Regions from separate parts of the Micromonospora sp. WMMA1923 genome, predicted to be linked through region 2. Evidence: riboswitches for the same ligand, from Rfam matches in the RefSeq annotation. Region 2 holds a riboswitch; the other holds the start of a gene.
What was found. Region 2 has a riboswitch for cobalamin ahead of metE (5-methyltetrahydropteroyltriglutamate--homocysteine S-methyltransferase). Riboswitches for the same ligand answer to the same signal wherever they lie in the genome.
Positions count from the first base shown of each region.

Region 1: linked by a shared signal. The riboswitch ahead of ACN28G_RS24715 (peptidase) and the one ahead of metE (5-methyltetrahydropteroyltriglutamate--homocysteine S-methyltransferase) in region 2 are both predicted to bind cobalamin.

Region 1 covers NZ_JBMHLZ010000001.1:5,431,696-5,447,598, reverse strand. The annotation lists gene ACN28G_RS24745 (ECF transporter S component) at 1-373, opposite strand, end outside; gene ACN28G_RS24740 (ABC transporter ATP-binding protein) at 463-2,142, opposite strand; gene ACN28G_RS24735 (CbiQ family ECF transporter T component) at 2,139-3,317, opposite strand; gene ACN28G_RS24730 (hypothetical protein) at 3,310-4,272, opposite strand; gene ACN28G_RS24725 (cell wall anchor protein) at 4,269-5,768, opposite strand; gene ACN28G_RS24720 (hypothetical protein) at 5,924-6,412, opposite strand; gene ACN28G_RS24715 (peptidase) at 6,529-7,569, opposite strand; cobalamin riboswitch at 7,668-7,817, opposite strand; gene ACN28G_RS24710 (ABC transporter ATP-binding protein) at 7,956-9,674, opposite strand; gene ACN28G_RS24705 (MarR family winged helix-turn-helix transcriptional regulator) at 9,875-10,324, shown strand; gene ACN28G_RS24700 (hypothetical protein) at 10,370-10,918, opposite strand; gene ACN28G_RS24695 (Hsp70 family protein) at 11,071-13,092, shown strand; gene ACN28G_RS24690 (GTPase) at 13,089-14,426, shown strand; gene ACN28G_RS24685 (hypothetical protein) at 14,423-14,908, shown strand; gene ACN28G_RS24680 (dynamin family protein) at 14,913-15,903, shown strand, end outside.
Region 2 covers NZ_JBMHLZ010000001.1:2,057,676-2,073,578, reverse strand. The annotation lists gene ACN28G_RS09485 (hypothetical protein) at 1-173, shown strand, start outside; gene ACN28G_RS09480 (AbfB domain-containing protein) at 342-1,511, shown strand; gene metE (5-methyltetrahydropteroyltriglutamate--homocysteine S-methyltransferase) at 1,633-3,870, opposite strand; cobalamin riboswitch at 3,986-4,197, opposite strand; gene ACN28G_RS09470 (CDP-diacylglycerol diphosphatase) at 4,211-4,726, opposite strand; gene ACN28G_RS09465 (hypothetical protein) at 4,727-5,122, opposite strand; gene ACN28G_RS09460 (hydroxymethylglutaryl-CoA lyase) at 5,348-6,250, opposite strand; gene ACN28G_RS09455 (GntR family transcriptional regulator) at 6,325-6,987, shown strand; gene ACN28G_RS09450 (ABC transporter ATP-binding protein) at 7,050-8,009, opposite strand; gene ACN28G_RS09445 (ABC transporter ATP-binding protein) at 8,006-9,043, opposite strand; gene ACN28G_RS09440 (ABC transporter permease) at 9,040-9,906, opposite strand; gene ACN28G_RS09435 (ABC transporter permease) at 9,899-10,912, opposite strand; gene ACN28G_RS09430 (isochorismatase family protein) at 10,912-11,547, opposite strand; gene ACN28G_RS09425 (CaiB/BaiF CoA transferase family protein) at 11,560-12,771, opposite strand; gene ACN28G_RS09420 (FAD-dependent oxidoreductase) at 12,895-14,328, opposite strand; gene ACN28G_RS09415 (alpha/beta fold hydrolase) at 14,325-15,131, opposite strand; gene ACN28G_RS09410 (BMC domain-containing protein) at 15,133-15,453, opposite strand; gene ACN28G_RS09405 (EutN/CcmL family microcompartment protein) at 15,455-15,742, opposite strand; gene ACN28G_RS09400 (hypothetical protein) at 15,762-15,903, opposite strand, start outside.

The DNA of each region.
Region 1 (15,903 bases), 3.4 Mb from region 2:
CGGAGGCGAACAACGACGTCGAGCCGAGCAGGAAGCCGAAGCCGGGCCCGAACACCCGGCCGGCGAGGACGAGCAGGAAGAAGACCGTCTCGATGCCGGCGGTACCGGCACCGAGCGGGCGCAACGCGGCGTTGACGGCGGCGAGTACGCCGAGCATCGCCAACGCCTTGCTGTCGATGCCGCCGGAGCTGAGTTCGGCCAACACCAACGCCACCAGCACCGGCAGCACCACCAGGAACACCAGCGGCGCCTCCCCGGTCCTGGCCGTCCCCTCGGGCTGGGCGGGGACGAAGAACGGCCAGGTGAAGGTGGCCAGCGCGGCGACCGAGGCGAGCAGCAGCACGACCGCCGTGCGCGGCGCGACCCGCAGCACACTCGATCGCTCGCTGTCCCGGTCGACGCGGCGCTGACCGCGTCGCGCGACAGCCCCGTCCGGTGCGACTCGCGCGCCGGGCCGCTCGCTCATGACCGCACCCCGTCCGTACCCAGGGCGGCGGTGACCTGGTCCACGGTCAGCCAGGGCGCGGGGGCGAGGACCTTGGCCACCTGCGGGGCGAAGGCCGGCGAGGCGAGCATCACCTCGGCGGTGCTGCCGTCGGCGACGATCTCCCCCTCGGCCAGCACCACCACCCGGTCGGCGAGGGAGGCGACGAGTTCCACGTCGTGCGTGGCGACCACCACCGCCCGCCCGTCGGCGGCCAACCGGCGGACGATCGCGGCGAACTGCCGTTTGGCGCGGTAGTCCAGGCCCCGGGTCGGCTCGTCGAGCAGCACCACCGGTGGGGCGGCGGTGAGCTGGACGGCGAGCGCGAGCGCCAATCGCTGCCCCTCGGACAGGTCCCGGGGGTGCCGGTCGCCGGGCAGCCCGGGGGCGAGCTGGTCCAGCAGCGTCCGGCAGCTGCCGGACGGCGTACCGGTCTCCCGGTCGGCCTGGCCGCACTCGGCGTCCACGGTCTCCAGGTACAGCAGGTCACCGGGGGTCTGCGGGACCAGCCCCACCTGCCGTCGGGCCCGGCCCGGCGGCAGGGCCTTCGGGTCCACGGCCCCCTGCGGGCCGACCACGGTGACCGTGCCGCCCTGCCGGGGGCCGCTGCCCTGCACCGCCCAGAGCAGGCTGGACTTGCCGGAGCCGTTGCGTCCCATCAGCGCCACGATCCGCCCCGGGTGCAGGTCGAGGTCGACCCCGGCCACGGCGACGGTGCCCGGATACCGCACCACGATCTTCCGCGCGGTCAGCACGGCGGGCGGAGCCGCCGCGCCGGGAGTCGGTCCGGACGGAACCGTCCCGCCGGGGGCTGCCGCGCCCGGAGCCGCCGTCCCCGAAGCGGTCGCGGTGAGTCGGTGGCGCAGGTCGGTGGCGTGGCGGCGGGCGTCGCGGACCGACAGCGGCAGCGGCGTCCAGCCGGCGAGGCGACCCAGCTCGATCAGCGGCGGCACGATGTCGACGCCGGCCAGGACGGTGGCCGGGTCCCCGGACACCACCCGGCCGTCGCCGGGCAGGTGGAGCAGCCGGTCGGCGTACTGCACCACCCGCTCCAGCCGGTGCTCGGCCAGCACCACGGTCACCCCGAGGTCGTGCACCAGCCGGGTCACCACCGCCAGGACGTCCTCGGCGGCGGTCGGGTCCAGCGCGGAGGTGGGCTCGTCGAGCACCAGCACCCGGGGGTGGGCGGTGAGCACCGCGCCGATGGCGACCCGCTGCTGCTGCCCGCCGGAGAGGGTCCGCAGCGGCCGGTCCCGCAGCTCGGCGATGCCGAGCAGGTCCAGGGTCTCCTCCACCCGTTTGCGCATCACCGCCGCCGGCAGGGCCAGCTGCTCCATCCCGTAGGCGAGTTCCTCCTCGACCGTGTCGGTGACGAACCCGGCGAGCGGGTCCTGTCCGACCACGCCCACCACGTCGGCGAGGTCACGCGGCGGATGGTGGCGGGTGTCCCGGCCGTCCACCGTGACGGTGCCGTGCAGGGTGCCGCCGGTGAAGTGCGGCACCAGCCCGTTGACCGCCCGCAGCAGGGTGGACTTGCCGGTGCCGGTGCGCCCGACGACCAGGCAGAGTTCGCCCTCGTCGATGCGGAGCGTCACGTCCCGCAGCGTCGGTTGGTCGCTGTCGGCGTACCGGACGGTCACCCGGTCGAACTCGATCACCGTGGGCCTCCCCGGGCTCCGGACGGGACCGGCAGGCGGCTCGTGCCACCGGCCGGGGTCGGTGCGGGCGGCGGGGTCGACCGGGTCAGCACCGGTGGCGGTGCCAGCCAGGCCGGTGCCGCCGCGACCGCTACCGCGAGCAGCGTCAACGGCGTCAGCTCGGGCCAGGTGAGCGGGCTGACCGGCGGATACAGCAGCTCCGGGTCGAGCGAGCCGGCCAGCACCGTCAGCCCGGCGGCCGTCGCACCGCAGCCGGCCACCAGCAACTCCGCGGTACGCCAACGGTCCGGGCGGTAGCGGCCCCGCCGGACCCGACGGCCGGCCAGCACCATCCCGGTCACGGCGGTGGCCAGCCCGGCGAGCAGCATCGGCAGGCCCAGGTAACCGGGGCCGGTGGCGTCCAACAACCCGTAGGTACCGGCGCAGACCCCGACCAGACCGCCGAGCACCAGCGCGCCGGTGACCGTACGCTGGCCGGCCGGCACCGCCGCGGTGCGGCCGTACCCCCGGGAGTCCATCGCGGCGGCCAGCGCCAGGGACCGGTCCAACGCGTCGGCCAGCACCGGCAACGCGATGCCCCGCAACGCCCGGACGCCCCGGCCGGAGGCCCCGCGCAGCCGCCGGGCCCGGCGGACCCGCAGCACGCTCTCCACCAGCTGCGGGGCCACCGACAGGGCCACCACCACCGCCGTACCCACCGCATAGAGCGCCCCGGGTACGGCCTTGAGCAGCCGCTTCGGGTTGGCCAACGCGTTCGCCGCGCCGAGGCAGACCAGCATGGTGGCCAGCCGCAGCCCGTCGTAGAACCCGCCGAGGAGCTGTTCGGCGGCGACCGGCCCGAGCAGCCGGATACCGGCGGCCCACTCGGGCAACGGGATCTCCGGCAGCCGGACCAGCACGGTCTCGCCCTGCCCACCGCCGAACACGATCCGGAACACCACCCGCATCGCCACGATCACCGCGCCGAGGACCAGGTACATCCGGAAGGCCAGCGCCCACGGCGCGTCCCCGCGTCGGCGGACCACCACCAGCGCGGCGACCGCGACGAAGAGCCCCAGCGGCAGCGGACTGGTGGTGTGGCTGGCGGCGGTGGCCAGGCCGAGCGCCCACAGCCACCACGCGCCCGGGTGCAGCGCCCGGGGCAGCCGCGCCGAGCGCCGGGGCGGCTCAGTCATCCGGCTCGGCGGTCCGTCGTCGTCGGGCGGCGACCAGGCCACCGGCGGCGAGTACGGCCAACACCAGGACGCCGGCCACCGTACCCAGGGGAAGCCCGCCGCCGTCCCGGCGTCCGGCGATCGGCGTCAGCGGCGGCTGACCGGCGGGGTCGGCCGACGTACCGGCGCCACTGGCCGGTGCGGTCGGTGCCGCCCCGCTCGGCGTCGGTGCACCGGTCGGCGGCGTACCGGTGGGGGGTGCGGGTCCGGTGGTCCCGGCCGTCGGTGCCGGAGCGGGCCGACCGTCGGCTGCCGGTGGCGGACGGACCGGCGCGCTGCCGGCGGCCGGCGGTACGACCGGTCCACCGTCGGCGGCCGGCGGTGGTGGCGCGACCGGCCCGTCGTCGCCGGCCGGCGGAGGCGCGACCGGTCCAGGCGGGGGCGCGACCGGGCCCGGCGGTGGCGGGGCGGGCGGTGGCGGGGCGGGGCGTTTCGGTGCCACGTCCGGTCGGGGCGCGTCGTTGCCGCTGCGGTTCAGCGAGAACGACCAGCCCTCGAAGCTGCCCGCCGGTGGCCTGCGGTTGAGCACCCCCTTGTCGCTGTACGCCCAGCTGCCGCCGTCCTGCGCGTGCCAGTACGACCAGTAGGCGCTGGCCGGTGGCGTGTCGACGCACTTCTCCGCGGCCGCCGACGGCTTGCCCTCGATCCGGCAGATGAACCCCTCACCCCAGCGCAGGGTGCCGGTGACCTGGAAACCGGCGTCCTTGAGTGCGGTCAGGCCGGTGCTCTGCGCGCCGGGGGCACACCGCACCACGGTGCCGCCGCCGAGCTCGTTGAAGTCGACCACGACGGTGACGCCGGAGGCGTCCGGGCAGTACCCGGCGGAGCCCGCCGCCGACGCGGCCGGCCCCGGCACGCCCACCGTGCCCGCCAGCACCCCGACGACGACCAGCCCGGCCCGCCGGGACCCCGTCATGTCGCCCGCCGTCGGGTCAGCACCAGCAGCAGTACGCCCACCCCGACCAGCAGGGCCGCGACCAGTACGTAGCTGACGATCGCCGCACCGGTCCTGGGCAGCCCACCGGTCGGTGTCGGCTCCGGCGCGACGGCCGGCGTGGTGGGGGCCGGGGTCTGCGGTGTGGCACCGGCCGAGCCGCTCGGTGTCGGGCTGGCCGGGGCCGTACCGGTCGGCGTCGGCGTGCCCGGGGTCGGCGACCCGGTGGGCGTGGGCGGGGCGGTGCCGGTCGGGGTGGCCGTGGCGGTCGGCGAGGAGGTCGGGGTGACGGTGCCGGTCGGGGTCGGCTCCGGCGACGGCGGCGGGTCGAGGCCGATCCGGCCGAGCGGCACCTGGACCAGCCCGAGCAGCGCCTGCGCGGTGGCCCGACGCCACTGGTCCCGGCCGGTGTCGGCGATACCGGCCTGAACTCCCGCCGTGAACTCGGTGGTGTTGTACGCGACGGCTCCCGCGTCGGCGGCGGCCGCCCCGCCGTTCGCCGTGGTCAGTTGCAGCGCGCGCAGCGCATCGGCGGCCCGGGTGGCCGGGGTGTCGCGCCTCGCGGCGGCGAGGGCCTGCCCGGCCAGGCCGGTGCTGTTGGAGTTCGCGCCGGTGGTCGGCCCCGAACCACCGAACGACCCGTCCGGGTGCTGCTGGGCGACCAGCCAGTCCGCCGCCCGGCCGGCCGCGTCGGCGGCACCGCCGGCACCGGCGTCGGCGGCGGCCAACAGCGCCTGGACGGCCATCGCGGTCGAGTCGACGTCGAGGAGCGCGTCGGCCTGCTCGTCGCAGGAGGGTGACGGCCCGTCCACGGTGTCCGGGTAGAGCCGGAACCCACCCGCCGCGCACTGCTGCCGGAGCAGGAAGTCGACGGTGGCCGGTGGCAGGTCACCACTGCGGGCCAGGCCCAGCACGGCGAAGGACTGGTCGAAGGTGTTGCTGGCGTCCGGTCCACTGTCGGCGGTGGTCCGGCTGGTGATCCGCCCCCGCTGGTGCCCCGTGTCCGCCCCGGCGATCAGGGACAGCGTCTCGGCCCGCAGGTCGAAGCCGCCGAATGCGGTGGGATCGGCTCCGGCGGCTGCGGCGGCGTACAGCAGTTTGGCCGTCGCCCCACCGTCGGTGAAGCCGGGGATACCCCAGTCGTCGTAGCTGTTGTAGGCCCGTACGTGCGCCGCGACCTGCGCGGTTGCCGCCTGCCGGGTCGGTGCGGCGACCCCGGTCGCGGAGAGCGCGAGGATCCCGTCGATGGTCAGGCCCCAGTCCGGGCCGCCGAACGGTCCGGGCAGCGCCCCGTCGTCGAACTCCCCGGCCAGCCAGGTCGCGGCGGCGCGCCCGGCGGCGGTATCGGCCGCCGCCGGTGCGGCCACCCCGCTCAGGGGTACGGCGCTGAGCGCGGCCAGGGTCACCGCCGTGCTGGCCGCGAGACCGGCACCGACCCGCCGGGACACGAGCCGCCGAGAGATGAGCCGCCGGGACACGAGCCGTTGGGACGCGGGTGCCGGGGAGACGGGTGGCCGGGGTACGGGCGGTCGGGACGGTGGCCGGGGCCCGGGTGGCCGTGGCGCGGACAGTGGCATGAGGGTGCCTTTCGCAGTGTGGTCGGTCGACGCCCGGTCCACCCCGGGGCGGCAGGTCAGGGAGCGGTGATGCTCGGTGCGGCGCCCGCGCCGAAGGACCAGCCCTCGACGCTGCCCGGCGCGGGGTTGTAGCTGGACGCGCCGGAGGTGCTGTACGACCAGGCCGCGCCGCTGCCGGAGGCGTGCCAGTACGACCAGTACGCCGTGGCGGGCGGGGTGTTGACGCACGGGTCGGTCGCGGCGGTGGGCTTGCCGTTGATCCGGCAGACGAAGGCCAGCCCCCAGCGCGAGGTGCCGGTGACGGTGAAGCCCGCGCCCTGCAGGGCGGCCACCCCGGTGGCCGGATCGCCGAGGGCGCAGGCGACCTGGACGCCCCCGCCGAGGGCGGCGAAGTCGACGACCACGGTCACTCCGGTGGTGCCGGTGCAGGCGGCGGCGTGCGCCGCCCGGGGTGCGGGTTCGACCGCGGTCAGTGCGACGGCGGCGACGGCGGCGGCCAGCAGCCCGGCGAGCCGGCGGCGGATGGCGCAACGGTGACGGAACATGACGTCCTCCTGTGGTCGGACGAGCCGAGGTGAGACGAGCTGAGGTGAGGGGAGCTGGGGCACGGCGAGCTGAGCTGGGACGAGCGGGGACCGGACGGGTGGCGCACCGGGGCCGCTCAGGGGCAGGAGGTCACCGGTGCCCCGGCGGTCGTCCCGGTGGCCGTGAGCTGGGCGTACCCGGTGCCGGTCAGGCCGAGGACGGCCTGTGCGGTCGCGCGGACGGCGGTCTGCGGATCGAAGGTGCCGCCGTCGAAGTCGACCGCGCCCCGGTCGGCCGGCGCACCGGCGCAGCCCACCTGGAGTCCGGTGAGGAAGGTGCGGGCCCGAGCCCAGGCCAGCGGCCGGCCGCCGGCGCGTAGCGCCTGCGCGGCGAGACCGGTGCTGTTGGCGTTGCCGAAGCCACCGTCGGTGCCCTGCACGGAGACCAGCCAGCGCAGCCCGGCGGCGGCGTCGGCCGGGCGGCCGGCGGCCCGCAGCGCCTGCACCGCGAGCGCGGTGGCGTCCACGTCGGAGGTACAGACCGGCTGGGCGGGCAGCAGCGGATAGCCGCCGTCGGCGCACCGGGTGCCGGCCAGCCAGGACGCCGCCGCCGGAGGCACCCCCGGCGCGGTGCGGTGCAGGGCGAGGATCGCCAGGGACTGGCTGAAGGCGTTGCTGTAGTCACCGAACGCCGACCGGTCGGTGAACCGGCCGTCGGTCGACTGCAGCGAACGCAGCCGGGCGGTCAGGTCGACCCCGCCCACATCGGTCGGATCCGCGCCGCGTACCGCGACGGCGAGGGCGAGCTTCGCGGTGGCCCCGGCGTACGCCTCGGTGCTGCCGTCGCCGACGTAACCGTCGCGGATGTCCGGCCGGGTGACCCAGGCCAGTGCCGACGCACCGAAGTCGTCGGCGACGCCGGCGGCGGCGAAGGCGAGGACCGCGTCGAGGGTGAGCCCCTGGTCGGGGTAGGCGACGCCGTCGAAGACCACTTCGAGGCGTTCGCCATCGACGAGTTGACGGGCCAGCCAACCGGCGGCGGCCTCGGCGCGGGTCGGGCCCGTCGGCACCGGGCCGGCGGGCGCGGGCGCGGCGAGCGCGGGGGTGGTGAGGGTGAGGGCGGCGAGCAGACCGCAGAGGAGGACGAGCAGGTGGTGCCGGCTCAGGCGGACGACCATCGGAAGCGCCTTTCCGGCCCGGCGGTCGTCAGAAACCCGGACGACCGTCGTGACGCGGAGGACCGGGACTCCGACCCGTGGGCCACGACGGGTGGGGGAACGAATTCACGCGTACGGCGGGTATTCGGGCTCGCCGTCAAAAGTGGATCACCTCGACGGCCTACCGTTGCGGGCCAGCGCCGGACTCAGACCGGACTTCCCCCGCACGTACGCGCTTGTGGAGTTGTGCCGTCAGTCTGGCCAGCGACGACAGGGCGTGTCAATGCGTCGTACGTCGCAGCCGACGTCCTGCCGCTGCTCCTGCCCCTGGTGCCGGCCACCACGAACGCATCCGGCCGGATCGGCCGGTCCGGGACGGTGCGCGGAGCGCCGCCGGAGCGGGGCTGTCAGGCGGCGAGGGCGGCGTAGCGGCCGGCCCGCGCCAGCAGGTCGGCGTGGTCGCCGGACTCCACGATCCGCCCGTGGTCGAGCACCGCGATCCGGTCGGCGTCGCGCACGGTGGCCAGCCGATGGGCGATGGTGATGGTGGTACGACCCCGGGCCACCTCGTCGAACGCCCGTTGCACGGCGCGCTCGGTCTCGGTGTCCAGGGCGCTGGTGGCCTCGTCGAGGATCAGCACCCGCGGGTCGCGCAGCAGCGTCCGGGCAATCGCCAGGCGCTGCTTCTCGCCGCCGGAGAAGCGGTGCCCCCGCGACCCGACCACCGTGTCGTACCCGTCGGGCAGGCCGGCGATCAGGTCGTGGATCTGGGCGGCGCGGGCGGCGGCCTCGATCTCGGCGTCGGTGGCGTCCGGACGGGCGTAGCGCAGGTTCTCCCGGACCGTGGTGTGCAGCAGGTACGTCTCCTGGCTGACCACCCCGACGATGGCGGCGAGATCAGCCAGGCGCAGCTGGCGCAGGTCGACGCCGTCGACGGTGATCCGGCCGCTGGTCGGGTCGTGGAGCCGGCTCAGCAGCGCGGCCAGGGTGCTCTTGCCGGACCCGGTCTCGCCGACCAGGGCCAGGCTGGTGCCGGCGGGGACGTCGAGATTGATCCCGGCTACGGCGGCGGTGTCACTGCCCGGGTAGTGGAAGGTGACGTCGGTCAGGCGTAGCTCGCCCCGGACCCGGCGCCTGTCGATCTCGACCGGCTCGGCCGGGTCGGCCACCTCGACCGGCAGGTCCAGGTACTCGAAGATCCGGGCGAAGAGCGCCAGCGAGGCGGTGACCGAGACGGCCACGTTGAGCAGCCCGGTCAGCGGCCGGAACAACCCGCCCTGCAACGCGGTGAAGGCGACCAGGGTGCCGATGCTGAGCGTCCCGGCGGTGCCGGGCAGTCCGGCGCTGAGGTAGATCACCGCCGGAATGGCGGCGAAGACGACGCTCATCGTGGCCATCCGCCAGCGGCCGGCGAGCTCGGAGCGCAGCTCCAGGTCGACCAGGCGGGCCGAGGAGGCGGTGAAGCGCGCGGCCAGGGCGGGGCCGGTGCCGAGGGTCTTGGCCAGGTGTACGCCGCTGACCGAGAGCCCTTCCTCGACCGTGACGTTGAGGTCGGCGAGTTCACGTTGCCGCCGCGCGGTGATCTCCCGACGGAGCTGGGCGACCCGGCGGGTCAGCCAGATGGCCGGTGGCAGCACGACGAGGGAGACCAGCGACAGTCGCCAGGACAGGGCGAGCATGGCCACCCCGGTGGCGATCACGGTGGTCAGGTTGGCCGCGATCGAGGTGGCGGTCGAGGTGACCACCGACTGCATGCCACCGATGTCGTTGGTGATCCGGGACTGGACCTCGCCGGTGCGGGTCCGGGTGAAGAACGCCAGTGACTGTCGCTGCAGGTGGGTGAAGACGTCGGTGCGCAGCCGGTGCATGACCTGCTGGCCCACCCGGGTGGAGATCCAGGTCTGCGCCACGCCCAGCACGGAGGTGACGGCGGCGACCACGACCAGGCCGGCCACCAGCCAGGCCAGCAGCGGCAGGTCGCGTTCGGGCAGGGCCCGGTCGATCACCGCGCGGAGCAGGAAGGGCGTGGCCGTGGCGAGCACCGAGGAGGCCACGATGATCGCGGTGACGGTGGCGAGCGCGCCCCGGTGCCGGGCGAAGAGTCCGCCGATGCGACGCAGGGACACCTGGCGGGCCTGCGCCTGCTCCTCGGCGCTGAGCTCGTGGGAGCCGCGGTCGCGGCCGGGCTTGTGGTCGCGGCCGGGCTTGTGGGAGCCGCGGTCGCGGCCGGAGGGGACGGGTTCCAAGGGATGCTCCCTTACCTTCGACTAATGCTGAGGTTACCTCAACATGAGGGAACAACACCTTCTCCTGGTAGGTTGTTCCCGTGCCCGAAGACCCGCCGGTCCCCGTGACCACGGACCCGCACCAGCCCGAGGACGGCCTCGCCGAGGCGTTCTGGGCGGTGACCCGACGGCTGCGCCACCGCACCCGTCAGGCGCTCGCGCCGTGGGACGTCACGCCCGCCCAGTCCCGGGCGCTCGGCGTGCTCAACCGGCACGGTCCGCTGCGGCTCAGTGCGATCGCCGAGCACCTGCGGATCGCCCCCCGCTCGGCCACCGAGGTCGTCGACGACCTGCAGGCCCGGGGTCTGGTGCGGCGGCAGGCCGACCCGACGGACCGGCGCGCCACCCTGGTCACGCCGACCGAGGAGGGCACCCGCGCCGGTGCCGCCATGTACGCCGCCCGCCGGGCCGCCGCCGACGATCTCTTCGGGGACCTGCCGCCGGCCGACCGGGAACAGCTCGCCCGCATCCTGCGTACGCTGCTCGCCTGACCGGCCCGCCGCGCGGACTTCGGGAACGCCCGGCGGAGCGGTGGCTCAGGTCGTCGGGCCGGTGGCGAGGTCGGCGTAGCGCACCAGCTGCCAGGCCAGCACGCCGACCGTGCCCAGTTCGGCGAGCGAGACCGTGACGAAGGCGACGTCGTAGGGGCCGTTGACCCAGTACACGACCAGGGCGGCCAACGGAGGCAGGACGAAGGTGCCCAGGTCCACGGCGAGCTGGAGGTACTTGCGTGAGCTGCGCCTGGGGTCACTGCGATGCGCCACCTCCCAGCCGAAGGCCGGTTGGCCGTCGGGGGTGAGGGCGACCAGCCGTGGCCCGAGGTCGGTGCGGACGTACCGGCCGATCGCGGAGATCTTCTCGTCGTTGACCAGATACGTCCAGCCCAGCACCACGGTGACCGCCGGCAGCAGGAGAAGAAGGTTCGCCCTGTCCTGGCTGGACAGCACGGCGGCGACGACCGCGGCCATCGAGGCGAGCGTGGCGTAGATGAGATTGTCCCGGAATCCGATCCGGTTGCGCTGTTCCTCCTTGATCTGCGCGTACTCCGCGAGCAGCAGTCCGCCCGTGGTGATCTCACTGGTCACGTGACCTCCCGGAGTCGTGCCGACAGCGTCACCCATCATTCACGTAGCGGGCAACGATCGGTCCGGTCAACTCGTCCGTACGGACGGTGATCGGGGGGCGAGGGCTTGCGTAGCCTGCCTACACACAGGAGAACCGAGCACAGGGGACTGTCGTGATCGCCTCGATCGACTTCGGCGCGTCCGCCACCAAGGCCGCGGTACTCGACGCGACCACGGACGCCGCCCGGCTGATCGCCTTCGACGCGACGAACCACCTGCCGACCGCCGTGCACCGGCACCGCGGTGGGAAGCTGCTGGTCGGTCGGCCTGCCCTGGCGTACCTGGACCGCCGGCCGCACCAGGTCCGCACCGACCTCAAGCAACGGCTGAACCACGCGACCGTGGTACGCGCTAACAACCCGCTGGTGGAGGTCGGCGGCGCTCGGCCGATGCCACTGTTGGAGGCCGTCGCGGCGGTGCTGGCGCACGCGTACCGGGCGGTCGAGTCGAGCCTGTCCGGCCCACCCGGCCAGCTCCTGCTCACGTACCCGGTGATCTGGGACGCCGCCCGCCGTGCCGCGCTGCGGCAGGCGGCGCGGCTCGGCGGGATCGAGGCCCGCATCGAACTGGTCAGTGAGCCGGAGGCGGCGGCCTGGCAGCTCTCCGCCACCCACGACCGGCTGCCGACGCCGATCGCCATGCTGGACCTCGGCGCGTCCACCTTCGACCTGGCCGTGCTCGACCGGGACTCCGACGGGCGGCTAGGGCGGCTGCACGCCGACGGGCGGGCGGTCGGCGGGGACGACTTCGACGTGGCCCTGCTCGACCTGGTCGAGGACGGCCTGACCGGGGCGGCGAGACGGCGCTTCGTCGAGCTGCGCACCGAGGCCGCACACGATGTCACCCGGGAGGCCCAGGCGGTGAAGATCCGGCTCACCGTCGAGCCACGGGCCACCTTCGCGTTTCGTGACGTCGAGCGGGAGATCAGCCGGGAGGAGTTCGACGAGGCCGTCGCGCCGCTGGTCGAGGAGTGTGTCGAGACCGCGGCACAGGCGGTGGAGACGGTGCACCGGACCCGGCCGGTCCGGACCGTCGGGCTCTGTGGTGCCGCCTCCCGGGTGCCGTACTTCCGCGACGAGGTGGCGGCGCTGGCCCGCCGGCTGGGAGCCGGCTTCGTCGAGGTGGGCGGGCCCGGTGGCGGCCCGGCCCGGGTCGCCGCCGTGGCACTCGGTGCCGTCCGGGTGGCCCACCGGCCGGTCCTGCGGTCCGACGACGACTGGGTGGTGAACTTCGACAAGTTCCCCAGAGTCCCGCCGCTGACCCCGACGGCCGACGGCTTCGCCTACCCGACCACCGACGCCGCCGACATCGGGCTGTCCCGGCCCGGTGGCAACCGGCTCGCGGCCAAGGTCGGGAACATCACCAGCCTCACCCGGGTCTGGCGACTCGCTTACGACCTCGACCAGCGGCTCCTGGTCAGCGGCAGCGACAACGGCCTGGTCGAGCTCTGGGAGCACGGCGAGGAGCTGACCCTGCGGCACCGTGGCTTCCTCGGCCGGTCGGCGTCGGTGCTGGGTTTTTTTCGTGACCAGGAGGTGACCGCGCTGGCTGTGCGGGGTGACCGGATCGCATCGGTCGAGAAGCGGGGCACGGGTGCCGTGTACCGCCGTAAAGGGAATCGGTGGTCGTTGCACCACCGCCTCAATCTGACCGGTCCCACGGTGGGGCTGTCGATCCTCGCCCGGGACGGGGCGCTGCTGCGCTGGGGAGGCGAGCGGCTCGAACTCCTTGACCCCGACAGCGGTCACACCCTCGCCACCGAGAAGCTGCCGACGCAGGACCCGGTGATCCGGGTGGAGCCCCGGCACGGGTGGGCCTACCTGCGCTCGGCCGACCTGCTGGCCGCCTACCGGATCGACGGACGGTCCATCCGGGCAGGCTTCCGCCGGGAGATCGCCGGGACGGGGGCGCTCTGCTGTGGCACATACGCCAGCCGCCCGCTGGTGCTCACCGTCGCTCCGGCCGAGTCCGCGGTGCTGGCCCTCGACGGGTGCACCGGTGCGGAACTCGCCCGCCTGGACGTACCGGATCCGGGTGAGGTCAGCCAGCTCACCCCTACCGCCTGGCCGGACCGCTTCTTCGTCGCGATCGGTAACGAGGTCCGGTTCCTGACCCTGACGGGCGGCCCGAGGTGACCGCGGACAGGTCGAGGCCGCCCGGTCCCGGGCCAGCCTCGGCCCTGCTCGGTGAGTTGTGCCGGCGGTTGGCCGGGCGGGCCGAGCTACGCGGTGAGGCGACTCTCGCGGACCTGGCGGCGCAGTGCGCCGAGCCGCTGCGGGTGGCGGTGGTGGGTGACGTTTCGACCGGCAAGTCGACGCTGGTGAACGCGTTGGTGAGGCGGTTCGTGGCGGCCGTCGACCGGCCCGAGACGACCGCCGGGGTGACCTGGTACCGCCATCCGGCGCTGCCCGTGCCGCCGGCAATCGGCCCCCACCACCGGCACCAGCCCGCAGCGTTCCCGCTCGCCGACCGCATCGTGCTGGCCGACAGCCCCGGCACGAACACCGCCTCCGGTGCCGACCGGCTCACGGAGGAGTTGGTGCACACCGCCACCGAGACCGCCGGCAGTGTCGCGGCTCTGGTGTACCTGACGCGCGGCGGCCTGCTGTCCGAGCGCGCCCGGCGGCAGCTGAGGCGCTACACCTCGTTGACCGCAGGTCCGCTGGGCGGCGGCGGCAACGTCGTCGCCGTGGTGGGCAAGCTGGACGAACTGGCCGTGGCCGGCCCGGAGGAGGCCGAGGCGACCCTGTCCGAGCAGACCGGGCTCTCGCCGGACCGGGTGGTGGCGGTCAACCAGCGGTTGGCGATGGCGGTGCGGCTCGGTGCGGTCACCGACCGGCACCTGCGCGTCATCGCGGCCGTCGCCGCAGACCCGGTGCTGTCCGTCCTGGCGGCTGCCGGACCGGAGGCGTTGCTGAGCGGTCTGCCGGCCGACGGCCCGGACGCGGAGACCCTGGCGGAGATCGCCGACCTGCTCCAGCCCTTGGCCGTGGCGCTGCCCGGACTCGCCGGCGCCGACCACCGGAAGATCCTCGAACGGTTGGACGAGGCGTCCCGGGTGCCGGTGCTGGAGCGCGTCCTGGCGGAGTTGGCGGCCGACGCCGACGTGCTGACCGTCTGTGCCGTCGTCGGTCGGCTCCGTCGGTTCGCCGCCCGGCTCGGCCCGGAACGGGGGGCGGTCGTCTGGTCCGGGCTCGCCGAGACCACCCGGGCCCAACCGTTCCGTCGGATCGAGCGCCGGGAGGCGGCGCTGGCGCTGGAGTCACCGCCGCTACGCCGCAGCGTCGAGGCGGCGCAGCGACAGGCGGCGGCACACCTGCTCGCCAGCTCCGGCACGAGCCCCGATCCCGAGATCGCACACCGCTGGTCGTTGATCGCCGCCCGACCGGGCCGTCCGACCGTCGTCCGGCGGGTGGCCGAGATCGTCGCCGACGCCGCCCGTGCCGAGCCGACCGGGAGCCGACCGTGAAAACCCTGTGGAGCAGTCTCGTGCTCCTGCTCGCCGCAGTGCCGACGGTCCTCTGGCGTCGCCATTGCCGTGGTCCGCACCAACGGCCGGTCTCCCCGGCGGTCCCGCCACCGTCCCCGCCGGTCGTCCCGCCCGCGCCGGGGGCCGGGACGGACCCGGACCCCGTCCGCCCGGTCAGGTCACCCGAGCTGGACGCGCGGGTGGCGGCGGCCGTGCTCGACGTCGTCGCCGCGATGACCAGTGTCGAGCTGCGGCGGCGGCTGATCGAGGCGGTCGCCCTGCTGCCGGACATCGGGCTCGTGGATCCGGCCCCGGGCACCGTCTTCGACCCCGAACGGCATGCCTGGGCCGAGACCCGTCCGGCCCCGGAAGCCGTCGATCGCGACACCGTTGCCGTCACCCTCTCCGTCGGCCTCACCGACCACCTCGGTCGGGTCGTGCGTCCGGCGCGGGTGGCCGTCTACGACCAGGAAGGTGAGTGACGCCATGAGTCAGCCGGAGGAACTCTTGGACGAGTCTCTGCGAGCCATCACCGAACGGACCGTCGAGCTGGCGAACCCGGGGTCCGGGCGGGCGGTCGCGGCGTTGCGGCGGTTGACCGCCCGGCGGCGTACTCCGGCGCTGCCGGTGGTGGTGGTCGGTGAGGTCTCCCGTGGCAAGTCGACACTGGTCAACGCCCTCGTCGGGCAGCGTGTCCTGCCGGCAGACCGCACGGTCACCACCTCGACGTGGACGTTGATCAAACACGGGCCCTCGCTCGCCGGGCAGGCCACCGTCCAGTGTGGTGACGGGACGATCGAGACGGTGCCGGTCAACACCGTGGCGGCGCTGGGGACCTACCTCGCCGTGGACGGCCAGCAACAGCTGGAGGACCTGCACGGGGCAGGAGCGCGGTGTGTCTCGATGGTGCTCGAAGTGCCCTCTCCCCTCCTGGAGTCGGGTCTGCAACTGATCGACACGCCAGGTGTGGGTGGTCTGCGGGCCACCCACCGGCAGGCCACCCTCACCGCGTTGGCCGAGGCCGACGCCGTCGTCTTCGTCATCCGGCCCGGGGAGCCCATCTCGGCCAGTGAGCGACTCTTCCTGGCCGAGGCGAGTGAGCAGATCGGCACGTGCGTCGTCGTGCAGACCCACCGGGACCAGACGCTCAAGGCGAAGGCGGCGCTCGACGCGGATCTCGCCAGCCTCACCGACCGGCAGCAGTGGTGCGCCCTGCTCGGTGACCAGGAACGAGCCGACCGGGTCGTGGCGTACTTCCGGGACGTCAAGGGGATCTCGGTGTCCAGTCGGAACGCCCTACTGGCACAGGACGAGCCACCCGGTCCGGTCCGGGACACGCTCCTGCGTTCCTCGGGCCTGCAGATGTTGACCGAGGTGCTCCAGCACGACGTGGTGGCCGCCCGACGGCGGGTCCGGCAGCGTACCGAACTGCAACTGGTGGAGTTGGTGCTACGGCAGACCCGCGACCGGACCCGGG
Region 2 (15,903 bases):
TCGGGCGGTCGGCCGGACGTGGTGACCTGGCCGGTGGACTGCTGGCGGTGGCGTTGGTCCGGCACGGGGCCGGATTCGGGTGGCCCGGCCCGTGGCGGGACCTGCTGCTCGACCTGCGTCGGCATCCGGACCTCGACGTGCGTGAACAGGCGTTCGGCATCGACATGAGCTGACCGGCGCGCCCCGGGTAGGTCCACGGTGGACCTCGACCGGCGCCGGATAAACTTGATCACGGATCGGCATGCGTACTGGCGTTGGTCGGGTGGGAAATGAGAACGTATGCCGGCAACAATCTGACATGTCCGGGTGAGCGCGTGCGCCGGAAGTAGCAGGAGACCACTATGCCCGAAACCGGCAACGACCAGTCACGCCTGCGGATCGGCGGCTGGATTCGCCGGTCAGGTCCGCCCGGCCGGGGCATCACCGACCGGTGGTCCGACCGGCCGGACACCGGACCGCAGTGGTACGAGCCCGCCGGTCTACTCCGGCACCGCGCCGCGGCACCGCCGCCGCCTCCGGTCACCCTGCCCCCGACCGCCTGGCCGAGCGGGGTGTCTCCGGCCGGTGCCGACCTCGCCGGCAGGCAGAGCGCCGTCGTCGTCCGACGGACCGGACCCGACACGCCGGCAGGCGTCCCGTCGCGCAGCGGCCTGACCGATCGGGCCCGCCCGCGCCGCGCCCTGCTGATGGGCGGCGTCGCCCTGGTCGCCCTCACCGGTGTCGTGGCGGTGACGGCGCTGTACGCCGGCACCAGCCAGGAACCGGTCCGCGGTGAGTTCGTCGCCGGGGTGCCGAGCGGTGCGGACTTTCCCGCCAACGGCGGCGCGCCGTACACAGTGGAGGGTCTCGGCTCGGGCACCCCCGAACGCAGCGCCACGCCGTCCGGCCCGGCCGACGGCCCCACCGTGCAGCCGGGGCTCAACCCGCGTGCCGCCGGCACCGACCACGACGCGTCCACCCCGGCTACCGCCGGTAGCACCCCGGCCAGCGCCGGCAGCACCCCGGCGAAGCCCGCCACCAGCTCCACCGCGCCGGCTCCGGCCGCGCCGACCTCCCCGGCCGGACCCACGTTGACCCCGGGTGCCCGGATCGGCCTGGAACTGGCCGGCCGGCCCGGCCACCGGGTCCGGCACGCCTTCTTCGAGGCCCGCGTCGACCGGGTCGACGCCGGCAGCGACACCGGTACGAAGGCCGACGCCGCGTTCGTCGTGCGCGCCGGTCTCGGTACCCGCAGCTGCGTCTCCTTCGAGTCGGTGAACTTCCCCGGTCACTACCTGCGCCACCACGAGTTCCGGGTGTTCCTGCACCGCGCCGACGGCAGTGCCGACTTCGCCGCCGACGCCACCTTCTGCCCGGTCCCCGGCCTCGGCGGCGCGCACACGTCCCTGCGGACGACCAACCATCCGGAGCACTACCTGCGGCACGACGCCCGGGGACAGATGCGGATCTCCCGGGTGGGCGACGGCGCCTCGGCAGCCACCGCCACCTTCCGGGTCCGTCCCGCCCTGTGACCGGTCGGCAGGCGCCCGCCGACCGGCTGAACCGGTCGGCTCCGCCACGGCGGTGCCCGGCCGGCGGGGCCCCGGGCCACCGGACGGTCCCCGACAGTGGGGACCGTCCGGTGCCGCGCGGTCAGTCCCGGCGTACCTCGGCGGCGGCCGCGACCAGCTGCCGCAGGGACGCCTCCACCTCGCGGTAGCCGCGGGTCTTCAGGCCGCAGTCCGGGTTGACCCACAGCCGGGACGCCGGCACCGCGGCCACGGCCCGGCGCAGCGCCTCGACCACCTCGTCGGCCGGGGGGACCCGGGGAGAGTGGATGTCCCACACCCCGGGGCCGACGCCCCGGCCGTAGCCGACGGCGGCGAGGTCGTCGAGGACCTCCATCTTCGACCGGGACGCCTCGATGCTGGTCACGTCGGCGTCGAGGGCGTCGATCGCGTCGATCACCTCACCGAACTCCGAATAGCACAGGTGGGTGTGGATCTGGGTGTCGTCGGCGACGCCGCTGGTGGCCAGCCGGAACGCGGCCACCGCCCAGTCCAGGTACGCCCGCTGGTCGGCCCGGCGCAGCGGCAGCGTCTCGCGCAACGCCGGCTCGTCGACCTGGATCACCCGGATCCCGGCGGCCTCCAGGTCGTGGCACTCGTCGCGCAGGGCCAGCGCCACCTGGTCGGCGGTGTCCGCCAGCGGCTGGTCGGCGCGGACGAAGGACCAGGCCAGGATGGTGACCGGGCCGGTAAGCATGCCCTTGACCGGTCTGCTGGTGAGCGACTGCGCGTAGGTGGACCAGTCGAGGGTCATCGGTGCCCGGCGCGCCACGTCACCGAAGATGACCGGCGGGCGTACGCAGCGGGAGCCGTAGGACTGCACCCAACCGTGTTCGGTGGCGGCGAACCCGTCGAGCTGCTCGCCGAAGTACTGCACCATGTCGTTGCGTTCCGGTTCGCCGTGCACCAGCACGTCCAGGCCCAGCCGTTCCTGCAGCCGGATCACCCGTTCCACCTCGGCGCGCATCCGCGCGGTGTAGCCGGCGTCGTCCAGGCCACCCGCCCGGTACGCGGCGCGGGCCCGACGCAGCTCGTCGGTCTGCGGGAACGACCCGATGGTGGTGGTGGGCAGCTCCGGCAGGCCGAGCCGGTCCTGCTGCCGGGCGGCCCGGGTCTCGTAGTCGCCACGTCGCCGGTCGGTGGGGCGCAGCGCGGCGAGGCGGCCGCGTACCTCGTCGTGCCGCCAGGCGGCGGGGGCGGCCGGCAGCGGCGCGGGCAGCACGGTGGTGCCGTCGCGCAGCGCCCGGCCGAGCAGCACGACCTCGTCGACCTTCTGCCGGGCGAACGCGAGCCGTTCGGCCAGCCGGGGGTCCAGACGCGACTCGGCGGTCAGGTCGACCGGCACGTGCAGCAGGGAACAGGAGGTGGAGACGGCGACGTGGTCGGCCAGGCCGGCGATCGTCGCCCCGATCGAGACGGCGGCCCGCAGGTCGGTACGCCAGATGTTGTGGCCGTCGACCAGGCCGGCGACGATGGTCCGGCCGCCCAGCGGGCCGGCGGCGGCCAGCCGCTGGAGGTTTCCCGCGCCGGCGACCAGGTCCAGGCCGATCGCCTCGACCGGGGTGTCCAGCAGCGCCGGTAGCGCGTCACCGAGTTCGCCGAAGTAGCTGGCGACGAAGATCCGGGGCCGGTGGGTGAGGGTACCGAGCCGGGTGTAGGCCCGGCGCAACGCGTCGATCTCGGCGGGGGTGCGGTCCGTGACGTAGCCGGGCTCGTCCAGCTGCACCCAGGGCACCCCCGCGTCGGCCAACGCGGTGAGGATCTCCGCGTAGGTCCCGACCAGCTCGTCGAGGCGGGCGAACGGGTCGTCGCCCTTGGCCAGCAGCAGGAACGTGGCCGGTCCGACCAGGACCGGCCGGGTGGTCAGCCCCAGCGCGCGGGCCTCGGCGTACTCGGTGAGCGCCTTGGCCGGGTTCGCCGTGAAGACGGTGTCGGCGGCGATCTCCGGCACCAGGTAGTGGTAGTTGGTGGCGAACCACTTGGTCAGCTCCAACGCCGGCTCGGTCTCGACGCCCCGGGCCATGGCGAAGTAGGTGTCCATCTCGGACAGGCCCAACCGGGCGAACCGGGCCGGGACGGCGCCGACCGCGACGGCGGTGTCCAGCACGTGGTCGTAGTAGGAGAAGGTGTTCGACGGGATCGCGTCGAGGCGGGCGTCGCGCAGCGTCCGCCACACCTCGGCCCGCAGGCCGGCGGCGGTACGCGCCAGGCCGTCGGCGTCGAGGGCGCCGGCCCAGTACGCCTCGACGGCCTTCTTCAGTTCACGGTCGGCGCCGATGCGCGGATACCCGAGCACGGTGCTCTGACCGAATGCGGTGTTCATCGACAGGGGGTCCTTCCCTCGAAGCGCCCGGCGGGCACGGGAGGGGAAGGTAGGCGCCCCGGAGGCACCGGCTTCCGCCCTGACCCTCCCGAGGGGCCGCCGGCGGCGCACACCGGCGGTGTGCGCGGCGCTGGCAGGTCTTCGGACTCGTGGGCGTGACACACAGGTCGCCTACTGGCCGTCGCTTCCCAGACCTCACGGTCCAGTGCTTCGTTGACGGCGGTCGTTCCCACTCACCGCTGCGGGGCAGTCCCGGTCTCGCACCGGGTTCCCTCTTACGACGTCCCACCCTCACGGGCGGGACGAACCAGCACCACGGGACATCGTACGCGCTGTCCGGTCAGTTGTACGCCAGCAGGAAGTCGGTGGTGCCCGTGCCGCCGGGTTGCCCCATCGCGACGGGCAGTCCGGGTTCGCTGTTGAGCACGTAGAACCCGCCGTTGCCGATCAGGCGGGGCGTCACCGCCATCATCTGCGCGGCCATCGTCGAGCCGGTCGGTCGTACCACGCTGTCCAGCAGCAGCCGGAAGAGGTTGTCGTTGAGGTTCGCCACGTGCAGCACCCGGTAGGACCGGGGAGCCGGGGTACCGGTGCTCGTCAGCCCCCAGATCGGCACGATCTGGTTGCGCCACCGCGCCGGGTCGTTGCTGATCGCGCTGTCGTGGCTGTTCAGCTGGGTCTGGATGCCGGAGTGGATGCCGGCCAGGTGGATGTGCAGCTGGTCCTGGGTACGGATCGTCGGGTCGGCCGAGTTGATCCCCAGCCCGATGTTGGGGTACACGACCTGTCCCGGCTGCCCGGGTTGTGCGTTGTTCCACGCCTCCAGCCAGTAGTTCGGGGCGGCGGCGGTGGTGATTCACGGGCACTCGATGCCCCGGACGCGGCAGCTCGGGACGAGCAGGTAGTCGTGGTTGGACCCGGACCCGCCGTTGAGGATCACGTAGGTGGGTGTCGTCCGCAGGCACTGCGAAAAGGGCGGGCCGACCTTGGTGCCCTCGCAGACCTGCACCCGGTCCCACAGGTCGAACCGGCCACCGGTGTCTGCCGGGAAGCCACACGCCGCGGAGGGCGTGGGACAGGGGGCCGGGCCGCCGGGGCCGCCGAGCGCCGGTGGCGATCCGGGGGTGGCCGCCGGCCCCGCCGACCCGCCGTCGGCCAGGGCACCGCCCGCGCCCACCAGACCGAGCAGGCCGACGGCGCCGGCGGTGCCCGAGAGAGCCACCAACTGACGTCTGCGCACACGATCGCCCATCTGCAACCTCCGTGGGGAGCCCGAGCCGGACGCGTCGGGACGGGTCACCGTGCGACTCGGCGCGGTGACGACCGAAAGAAACGTGAACGTCGCTAGATTAGGACGAACAACCCAACAGAGGACACAACGCCTGACGGGGTCGCCTGATCGTGTCGCGGAGCAACCCGGCCGTGGCGACGACGGCGGTCCCGCGACCGCCCGTCCGAACCACCGGGGTCGGAGCGGTCACTGCGGCTCGGCCGGGAACCAGCCGGCCCGACCGAGCGCACCCGGCACAGTGGCCTTGCCGAGTTGGTCGCCGATCCAGGCGGCCGTCCCGATCACCAGCCGGGGGTCCAGGCCGGTCGGATGACCGGAGCGGTGCAGCGCGTAGACCAGGTCCTCGGTCGCGACGTTGCCGGTGGCCGCCGGGGCGAAGGGGCAGCCACCGATCCCGCCGACACTGGCGTCGAGAACCCGCACGCCGGCCTCGACCGCCGCCAGCGCGTTGGCGATGCCGGTGTTGCGGGTGTCGTGGAAGTGCGCGCGCAGCGGCACCCCCGGGGCCGCCGCCGCGGCGGCCCGCACCAGCTGCCGGACCTGGGCGGGAACTCCCACACCGATGGTGTCGGCCAGGGCGATCTCGTCCGGCTCGGCGGCGGCCAACCGTCGCACCAGGTCGGCGACGACCGTCGGGGCGACCTCGCCCTCGAAGGGGCAGCCGAAGGCGGCGGCCACGGTGACGCTGGCCTTCCGGCCGGCGGCGTGGGCGGCTCCGGCTATCGCGGCCCACTGCTGGACCATGGCGTCGACCGAGGCGCCCTGGTTGCGTCGACTGAACGTCTCGGTGGCGACCACGACACAGTTGACCTCGTCCACCCCGGCGGCGAGCGCCCGGTCGAGCCCGCGCCGGTTGAGCACCAGACCGATGTACGATACGTCGCTGTGTCGGGGCACCTCGGCCATGACGGCCTCCGCATCGGCCATCTGGGGCACCCGGTCGGCGCGGACGAACGAGACCGCCTCGACCCGGCGGGCTCCGGCGTCGACGCACCGTCGGATGAGCTCGATCTTGCGCGCTGTCGGCAGGATCTCGGCCTCGTTCTGCAACCCGTCCCGGGGGGACACTTCCACCACACCAACCGTCATGTGTATACAATCTCAGACCGTCGGACGGGCGGCAAGGATGCCAGCCCGCCATCACTCGACACCACGGAGGCACGGTGACGAATGCCGGCCAGGACGCCTACGAGGCGTTACGGGCTGCGATTCTGAGCGGCTCCATCGGCCCACGGGAACGGTTGGGTGAGGTCGAACTGTCCCGGCAGTTCGGGGTGAGCAGGACGCCGATCCGGGAGGCTCTGCGCCGGCTCACGGCGGAGGGGCTCGTCGTCTTCCAGCCCAACCGCGGCGCCCGGGTCGCGGAGTGGTCACTCAGTGACCTGCAGGACACCTACGAGATCCGGGCCCGGCTGGAGAGCTACGGCGCGGCGTTGGCCGCCCACCGCATCGACGCCGACTGGCTACCGAAGCTCAGCCTGCTCTGCGACCAGATGGAACAGCGGGCGGAGCGGATGACCCCGCCGGACCTGGACGAGATCGCCAGCCTCAACGCCGAGCTGCACGGGCTGGTCATCAGCGCCGCCGCGAGTCCGCGGCTGACCTCGCTGTTGTCGGCCGTGGTGGAGGTGCCACTGATCATCCGGGCGTTCCGGCTCTACACACCGGACGCGCTGGCCCGCAGCATGGCGCACCACCGTGATCTGGTGGCGGCGCTGCGGACCCGGGACGCCGAGTGGGCGTCGAGCACCATGCGGGCCCACGTGCTGGCCGCGCGCCGGGTGCTGCTGGACGCCATGACGGACCGCGCCGAGCCCCGACCCTGAGCACCCCCGGTCGGCGGCGGCGACCATCGACCGGGGGCACCGCCCGGCCGGCACGCACCCGGTCAGCTACCGGGTGCGCCCGGTTTCACGCAGGCCACCTGCCGGTCCGCGTCGATCGGAGCCAGTCGGACGTCAATTTGTACACACTTCTCCTCGCTGACCGGACAGCGCCCGTACAGCACACAGCCGGTCACCCGCTGGGTCGGGCTCAGCGGCTCGCCCACCAGCCGGGCCGGCGGCAGCTCCTGGTCGGGATCGACCGGAAGCGCCGCGGCCAGCAGGGCCCGGGTGTACGGGTGCTGCGGGTCGGCGAACACCCGCTCGGAGGGACCGGTCTCGACCACCCGGCCCCGGTACATGACCGCGATCCGGTCGCTGACGTAGCGGACCGTGTGGATGTCGTGCGAGATGAACAGGTACCCCATGCCGAGTTCGGTCTGCAGGTCGGCCAGCAGTTGCAGGATCTGGGCACGCACCGACAGGTCGAGTGACGAGGTCGGCTCGTCGAGGACGATCAGGGCCGGCCTGGTCACGATCGCGCGTGCGATGCCCACGCGTTGCTGCTGGCCGCCACTGAGTTCCCCGGGATACCGCCGCGCCATGTCGGGGGCGAGCCCCACCTGTTCGATCACCGCGCTGACCCGGGCGCGACGGTCGGCCGCCGAGATGTTCGGCTGGTGGATGGCCAGCGGCTCGCCGACGATGTCGGCCACCCGCATCCGCGGGTTCAACGACTCGAACGGCTCCTGAAAGATGATCTGCAGCTTCGCCCGTAGTCGCCGCAGCTCGGCGGGGGGCAGCGCGAGCACGTCCGTACCCTGGAAGTGGACCGACCCGTGGGTCGGCTCGATCAGTCGCAGCGCCAGCCGGCCCAACGTCGACTTGCCCGACCCGCTCTCCCCGATGATCGCCAGCGTCTCACCGGCGTCCACCGACAGCGACACGTCGTCGAGGGCGTAGACGCGGGTGGCACCACCGACCGGGAACTCCTTGCTGACGTTCGCCAACTTCAGCAGACTCACCTGACGACCTCCGGCTCCTTCGACAGGTGACACCAGTACGTCTGGCCGCCTCCGACGGTCGCCGCTTCGGGGATCACGTGGTCGCAGGGCGCGAAGGCATCCGGGCAGCGCGCCTGGAAGGGGCACCCCCGCGGGTAGTCGACCAGGTCCGGAAGTCGCCCGGTGAGGTGCACCAACGGCTGCCCGGGTCGGGGCACGGCCCGGATCAGCGCCTGCGTGTACGGGTGGCGCGGCGTGTTGAGCACGTCGCGCACCGCACCGTGTTCGATGACCTTGCCGGCGTACATCACCACCACCCGGTCGCAGTACTGGGCCACCACCCCGAGGTCGTGGGTGACCAGCAGCATCGACCGGCCGTGCTGCTGGACCAGGCCACGGATCAGGTCCAGGATCTGACGCTGCACGGTCAGGTCGAGGCCGGTGGTCGGTTCGTCGGCGACGACGAGGGCCGGGTCGAGCAGCATGGCCATGGCGATGACGACCCGCTGGGCCATGCCGCCGCTCAACTGGTGCGGGTAACCGTCGAGCACCCGGTCCGGTCCGGCGATGCCGACGTCGGCCAGTGCGGTCCGGGCCCGGTCCCGGGCCGTGCCGCCCGAGCGGACACCGTGCGCGGCCATGATGTTGGCGAACTGGCGGTGGATGCGCAGCACCGGGTTCAGCGCGCTGAACGGGTTCTGCGCGATGAACCCGATCTGCCGTCCGCGCAGCCGGCGCAGCTGCGCGCCGCGCAGGCCAAGCAGGTCGACGCCGTCGAACATGGCGGTGCCGTCCACCACCCGCCCCGGCGGACGGACCAGCCCGAGAATCGACCGGATGGTCACCGACTTGCCGCAGCCGCTCTCCCCGACCACGCCGACGATCTCCGCCCGGTCTACGTGGAAGTCGACGCCGTTGACCGCGTGCACCAGGCCGTCCGGGGTGTCGAACCGGGTGGTCAGGCCGCTCACCTCCAGCAGACGGCCCGCCGGCTGGGTGGTGGCCGGTGCCCCGGGGAGGGCACCGGTGCCGGGTAGGACGTCGCGGGCGGTCACCGCTGCCTCGCCCGGCCGAAGGTGTCCTGCAACTCGTCGCTGATGGCGTTGAAACACAGCACGGTCAGGAAGATGGCGAGGCCGGGAAAGACCGAGACCCACCACTGGCCGGTCGTCATGTTCTGTGCTCCTGTCTGGATCATTGCTCCCCAGCTGGCGTCGGCGGCGTTGATGCCGATGCCCAGGAAGGAGAGCGAGGCGATCACGACGATCGAGTGCGCCACCGCCAGCGACGCCTGGGCCAGGATGATGCCCGTCATGTTCGGCAGGACGTGCCGGAACATGACCCGGGGGCCGGTCGCGCCGATGGCGTGTGCCGCCTCGACGTACCGGCTCTCCCGGATGGTCAGGCCCTCGCTGCGGACCAGCCGGACGAACCGGGGAACGTTGATGACGGCGATGGCCACCACGACGTTCTCGATGTTGTTGCCCATCAGGGCGACCAGCGCGATGGCCAGGATCAGCAGCGGAAACGCCTGGAACACGTCGAGCGCGCGGACGACGCGCTCACCCCAGGGCCCCCGGTGCAGGGCGGCCAGTCCGAGCAGCACGCCGATCACGAGCGAGATGAGCATGCCGGCCAGCGCCAGCGGGATGTCCACACCGGCCGAGGCGACCAGCCGGCTGAAGACGTCGATGCCGAACTTGTCGGTGCCCATCCAGTGCACGCCGTCGGGGGCCGCGAGCGGGTTGGCCAGCGGCTCCGCCGGGTCGTGCGGCAGGGGCGCGAGGTAGGCCGCGGCCAGCATGGCCGTCAGGATGCCGGTGGGCACCCAGAGCCGCAGTCGTCGGCCGCTCCGGCGGCGCTTCGGTGTCTTCGGGGCGGTGGCCGTGGTGGCATCAACGGCCAGGCTCTCAGTCATAACGCACCCTCGGATCGAGCACCGCGACCAGGATGTCCAGTGCGGTGAAGGCCAACAGGGTTCCGAGTCCGGCGACCAGGATGAAGCCCTGGACGGCCGGCATGTCCAGTTGGAGGATGGAGTCGATGGCCCACTCTCCGAAGCCGCCCCAGGAGAAGATGGTCTCGATGATCGCCGCGCCGCCGAGCAGCGCGGCGAGCAGGATGCCGCCGTAGGTCAGGATCGGGGTCCGGGCCTGCCGGAAGGCGTAGCCGAGCACGGTCCGCTCGGGCAGGCCGCAGGCCCGGGCGAACTCGACCTGCTTGGACTCCAGGGCGGGCACCAGCGAGGCGTAGGTGCTGCGGGCGAAGTACGCCGAGTAGTAGATGCCCAGGGTCAGCACCGGCAGCATCGAGTGCGCCACCGCCGAGCGGAAGGTGGCCAGGTCACCGGCGATCAGTGCGTCGACCAGCAGCGCGCCGGTGACCGTCGGCGGTGGCTCGTCCATCAGGCCGAGCCGACCGACCGGGGCCGGTGCCCAGCCGGCGAGGTAGAAGCAGAGGTAGATCAGCAGCAGGGCCAGGAAGAAGTCCGGGATCGACTGGAACGTGGTGACGACGAACCGGGAGGCCCGGTCGGTAAGCGTGCCCTTGAAGTACGCGCCCACGGTGCCCAGAGCCACGCCGAGCACGGCGGCGAGGGTGAGCGAGAGGAAGACCAGTTCGAGGGTGGCCGGGGCGAACCGCGCGATCTCGGACAGGATCGGCCGGTCGGTGTAGTACGACGATCCCAGGTCACCGCGGACCAGGCCGCCCACGTAGTCGACGAACCGTTCCCACAGGGGCCGGTCCAGGCCGAGCCGGCGCTCGATCTCGGCCAACTCCTCCGGGCCGGCCGCGGGGCCGGCGATGACCCCCACCGGGTTGCCCGGCAACGCGTTGACCAAAAGGAACGCCAGCACGATAACGGACAGCAGGCCCACCGGCAGAAAGAGCAACCGCCGTCGTGCGTACCCGAGGACCCGCATCACGCACCTCCCGGTCCGAGCAGCGCCATCGCCTCGTCGAGGGTCAGGACCTCGGCGTACTTCGCGGCCAGGTCGAACAACGTGGCCTGGTGCGGGCGTGGGTCCCGGTCCAGACAGGCGTCGGCCACGACGAGCGGGACGAACCCGTGCTGCAACGCGTCCACCGCGGTTGCCCGGACGCACCCGCTCGTCGAGGCGCCGACGATCAGCAACGCGTCCACCCCGAGCACCCGCAGGGTGCTGGCCAGGCTGGTGCCGAAGAAGGCGCTGGCGTACTGCTTGGTCACCACCGGTTCACCGGCGACGGGAGCCAGCTCCGGTGGTGCGGCGGCGAACTCACCGCCGCGTTCGAAGACCCGCAGGGCCGGCACCTTGCGGGTGAACAGGCCGCCGTCGAGTCCACCGGGGGCGAGCTCGACCCGGGTGTGGATCACCGGCACGTGCTGGCGCCGCGCGGCGTCGAGCAGTGTGGCGCAGGCCCGCAGGGCCGGCGGTTCCGGCTGGCCGGCGTAGAGCGGTGACGCCGGATCGAGGTAGGCCCGGACGAGGTCGACCACGAGCAGCGCGCGGCTCGATCCGTGCCCCAGGCCGCCGCCGAAGCCCGCCCTGCGGTAGTCCCCCTGGAGATCGTTCACCGTGCGCCGCCGCTAGATGACGCCGCTGGTGCGCAGCGCGTCGATCTCGGCCGTCTCCATGCCCACGATGTCGGTCAGGACCTCGTCGGTGTGTTCACCCAGCCGCGGTCCGGTCCACTTCACCCGTCCCGGGGTCATCGACAGCCTGGGCACCACGTTCTGCATCGGGAACTCGCCGAACTCGGGGTGGGCGATCCGGACGATCGCCTCGCGGGCGGCGAAGTGCTCGTCGCGCAGCATCTCCGGGGCCCGGTAGACCCGCCCGGTCGGTACGTCGTTCTCGATCATCACCGCCATCAGTTCCTCGGTGTCGTGCTGCCCCGACCACTTCGCGATGATCTCGTCCAGCTCGACCTGGTTGCGGCCCCGTGCGGCGTGGCTGGCGAAACGTGGGTCGGTGCCCAGCTCCGCCATGCCCATGGCCACGGCCAACCGGCGGAAGACGGTGTCCTGGTTGGCCGCGATGAGCACCAGCCCCTCGTCTCGGGTCGGGTACACGTTGGACGGGGCGATGTTGGGCAGGATGGCGCCGGTGCGCTCGCGCACGTGGCCACCCAGGGCGTACTCGGGAAGCAGCGACTCCATCATCGCCAGGACCGCCTCGTAGATCGCCGAGTCGACGATCTGGCCGCGGCCGGTCCGGTCGCGCACCCGCAACGCCAGCAGCGCGCCCAGGGCGGCGAAGGTGCCCGCCAGGGAGTCGCCGAGGCTGATGCCGACCCGGCTCGGCGGGGTCTGCGGGTCGCCGACGACGTACCGCAGGCCGCCCATGGCCTCCCCGACGGAACCGTAACCGGGGCGTGCCGAGTAGGGGCCGTTCTGGCCGAAGCCGGAGACCTGGACCATGACCAGGCCGGGGTTGGCCACCGACAGCTGCTCGTAGCCGAGCCCCCAGCGCTTCATCGTCCCGGGGCGGAAGTTCTCCACCACCACGTCGCACTGGGCGATCAGCCGCCGGGCGACGTCCTGCCCCTCGGGGGTGCGCAGGTCCACGGTGACCGACTTCTTGTTGCGGGCCACGATCGGCCACCACAGCGACTTGCCGTGCGGCTTCTCCTGGCCCCACTCGCGCATCGGGTCGCCCTGACGCGGTGGCTCGCACTTGATGACCTCGGCGCCGAAGTCGGCCAGCAGCTGGCTGCAGAAGGGCCCCGCGAGCAGGGAGCCGAACTCGACCACGCGCACGCCGTGCAGCGGTCCTTCGTGGTGCAGATCGCTAGTCATGAACACCTCTCATAGCAGCCACCGAGTGGTCGTTGTATACAACAGTGATGCACCACTCGCTGTCAACACTTGTTTTTGCCGGCACGGACTCGGCGTCCGCGCCTTTATGCATACATATGCCGGTCAGGGGTCCACACTCGTCCGCTCGCCCAGCCGTCGGCCCAACCGCCGTCCGAAGGCCAGCGCCGGGGTCACCGCCATCCCGCCGCAGAACGCCGCCCCGCTGGTGGCGCCCATCCCGATGGCCTCCCCGATCGCGTGCAGCCCGGCCACGGCCGTGCCGTCGGCCCGCCGGACCCGGAAGTCGGTGTCGACGTCCAGTCCGCCGAAACTGCACAGCAGCGCGGCCACCGACCGCACCGCGTAGTACGGCGGTCGGCTGACCGGATGTCCCAACACCCGGCGACCGAGCGGGTCCACCCCCTGCTCGACCGCCAGGTTGAACGCCCGCACGGTGCGCTCCAGCCCCGGCGCGTCGATGCCCGCCCGGCGGGCGAGGTCGGCGAGGTCGTCGGCGACCCACGCCACGTCCCCCCGGCGCGCCTCCGTCCGGAACCGGTCGGCACCCCAGGCGGGTACCAGTGGCGCGCCCGCCGCCACGGCCGGCTCGTCACAGACGATCCAGAACTCTGCCCCCGGTTGCTCCTGCACGGCCCGTTCGTGGCGCGTGACGTCGTCGAGGTCCTCGGCGACGAACCGTTGCCCCGCCGAGTTCACCCAGATCTCCCGAGGCGGGCGCTCGGCCGGGGCGAGGTGGGCCAGCTCGGTCCAGAAGTCCACCCGGCCGGGGTCGGAGCGGCGCTCCAACAGGCCCAGTCGGGGCGTGTGCAGGTCGGCGAAGCGGACGCTGCCGCCCAGTGGCACCGCCAACTCGATCGCGGTACCGGTCGAGGTGGGTGCCGCGTTGGTCACCAGGCGTGGCCGGTTCGGCGTCAGCGCACGGAACAGGTCGGGGTTGGCGCCGTACCCGCCCGAGGCCAGGACGGTGACCCCGGCGCGGAGCTCGCGGGGGCCCTCGGCGGTATGCACCACGGCGCCGGTGACCACGCCCGCGGTCGTGGTCAACTCCGCGGCACGCGTGCCCAGCCGCAGGCTGACCCGGCCCGCGCTGACCTGCTCGGCAAGCAGCGGTCGCAGGGTCTCCAGGATCGACCGGCCGTGCCCGGTACCCCAGTAGGTCCGGGGCCGGGAGTACGGGGAGTGCCCGTGGTAGACCACTGGCGTGCCCGGAGCGAAGGGGAAACCGTTGTCGTCCAACCAGTCGACGAGCCCCGCGGCCTCGTCGACGGCGAGCCGGATGAGCGCCGGGTCCCCCCGGTGGTGCCCGATCCGCAGCACGTCGGCGAAGTGCCGGTCCGGGTCGTCGTCGATGCCCGCCCGACGTTGCCGACGGGTGCCCGCGGCGCTCAGGTGCCCGGCCGAGACACCCAGCGTCCCGCCGATGTCGGCACCCACGTCGACCAGCTCGACCCGCAGCCCCGCCCGCGCCGCCTCGATCGCACACGGCAGACCGGCGGTGCCGGCCCCGATCACCAGCAGGTCCGCCTGCTCGCTCACCGGGCACCGACCCGGTCGGCCCCCGGCTCACGCCCGGTGACAAAGGACGACACCACCGCGGCGAACTCCTCCGGCACCCGCCACGGCAGCTGACCGGTGGTGTCGGTCAACCGGACCGCCGTGGCGTCGGGACGGATCTCCCGGGCCAGTGCGTCGCCGCCGGCCAGCATGTCCCGCTCCGCGGTCAGCAGCAGCACCGGGCAGGGCACCGTGCGCAGCGGCTCGGTCGGGTCGTACCGGAAGGCGGCCCGGTAGGCCCAGTTGTAACGCTCGAAGACCGCGGCGATGTTCGCCACGGCGAGGTTGACGAGTGCCGGGGGCCCCTCCCAGATGTCGAGGTAGCGGGCCCAGAGTTCGCGCAGGTGCCCACCGGCCGGGTCGATCGGCTTGTCCGGCGCCCAGGACGCGCCCAGTCGTTCCCGTTCGGCCCGGTCCAGCACCAGGCCCGACAGGATCGCGTGGGTGACCCGGCCGGGCTCGGCGAGGTGGGCCACCGCAAGCGCCAGCGAGGCACCGGTGTGCTGCCCCGCGACGGCGAACCGGCCGATGCCCAGCGCGTCGACGGCGTCGAGCAGCAGGCGGGCGTAGTCGGGGATCTCCGGGGTGCCGGCGGGCGGGTCGGAGAGCCCGTACCCGGGCGTGTCCAGGGCGTAGGCGCGCAGCGACCGGCCGAGGGCGGGCAGGGCCGGCTCGAACACGTTGGACGCCTGCGGCGACTCGTGGAAGAGCACCAGCGCGGGGCCACCGGTACCGCTGGCACGGTAGTGGATCTGCGCCCCGGCCGGGCCGACGTAGCCACGCATGTCACTGCTCCCCAGGTCGGGTGGTGGGGGGTTCGACCGGTCCGGCGTCACGCAGGACCGCCGTCGGTACGGCGGGTCGACCGATGACCGTCGACGCGACCGTGCCGCCGATCGCGGTGACCGCCAGCCGGGCACTCTCCACCGCCGCCGTCACCGACGCCATGTCGCCGACGACGGAGACCGTCACGATCCCGTCGCCGATCCGGCGGACGCCGATCAGCCGCACCTGGGCCGCCTTGGCCATCACGTCGACGGCGACGATCGAGGCGGTCAGTCCGTGCGTCTCGACCACGCCGAGGGCACCGGTATCCCACAGGTCCACGTCAGTCCTTTACGTAGTTGACCCACGCCTCGGTCTCCAGCCGGTCGACGATCGCGACGATTGTGGAGTCCACGGGCGCCTGACTGGATTGCCGTTGCACCAGCCGTGCCGCACCACCCATGGCGACCAGGACGACCTCTCCCCGGCCGGCCCCGACGGTGTCGACGGCGACGTACGGCTCCACGGCGTGCGTCTCACCCAGGGGCGCGACGACGAGCAGCTTGGCGCCGGTCAGCTCCTCGGACTTGACGGTGCTGACCACCGAGCCGATCACCCGGGCGATACGCATGCCGAACCACCTCGTTCCTCTAGCGTCGGTGCGACCAGGGTCTGGTGTCGAAGGCGCGGCGGACCGCGTCCCGGGCCGACTCCACCTCCGAGTGCAGCCCGGAGACCCACAGCCGACCGAACTGGCCGACCCCCCGGACGTCCACGATCTTGACCCCGGCG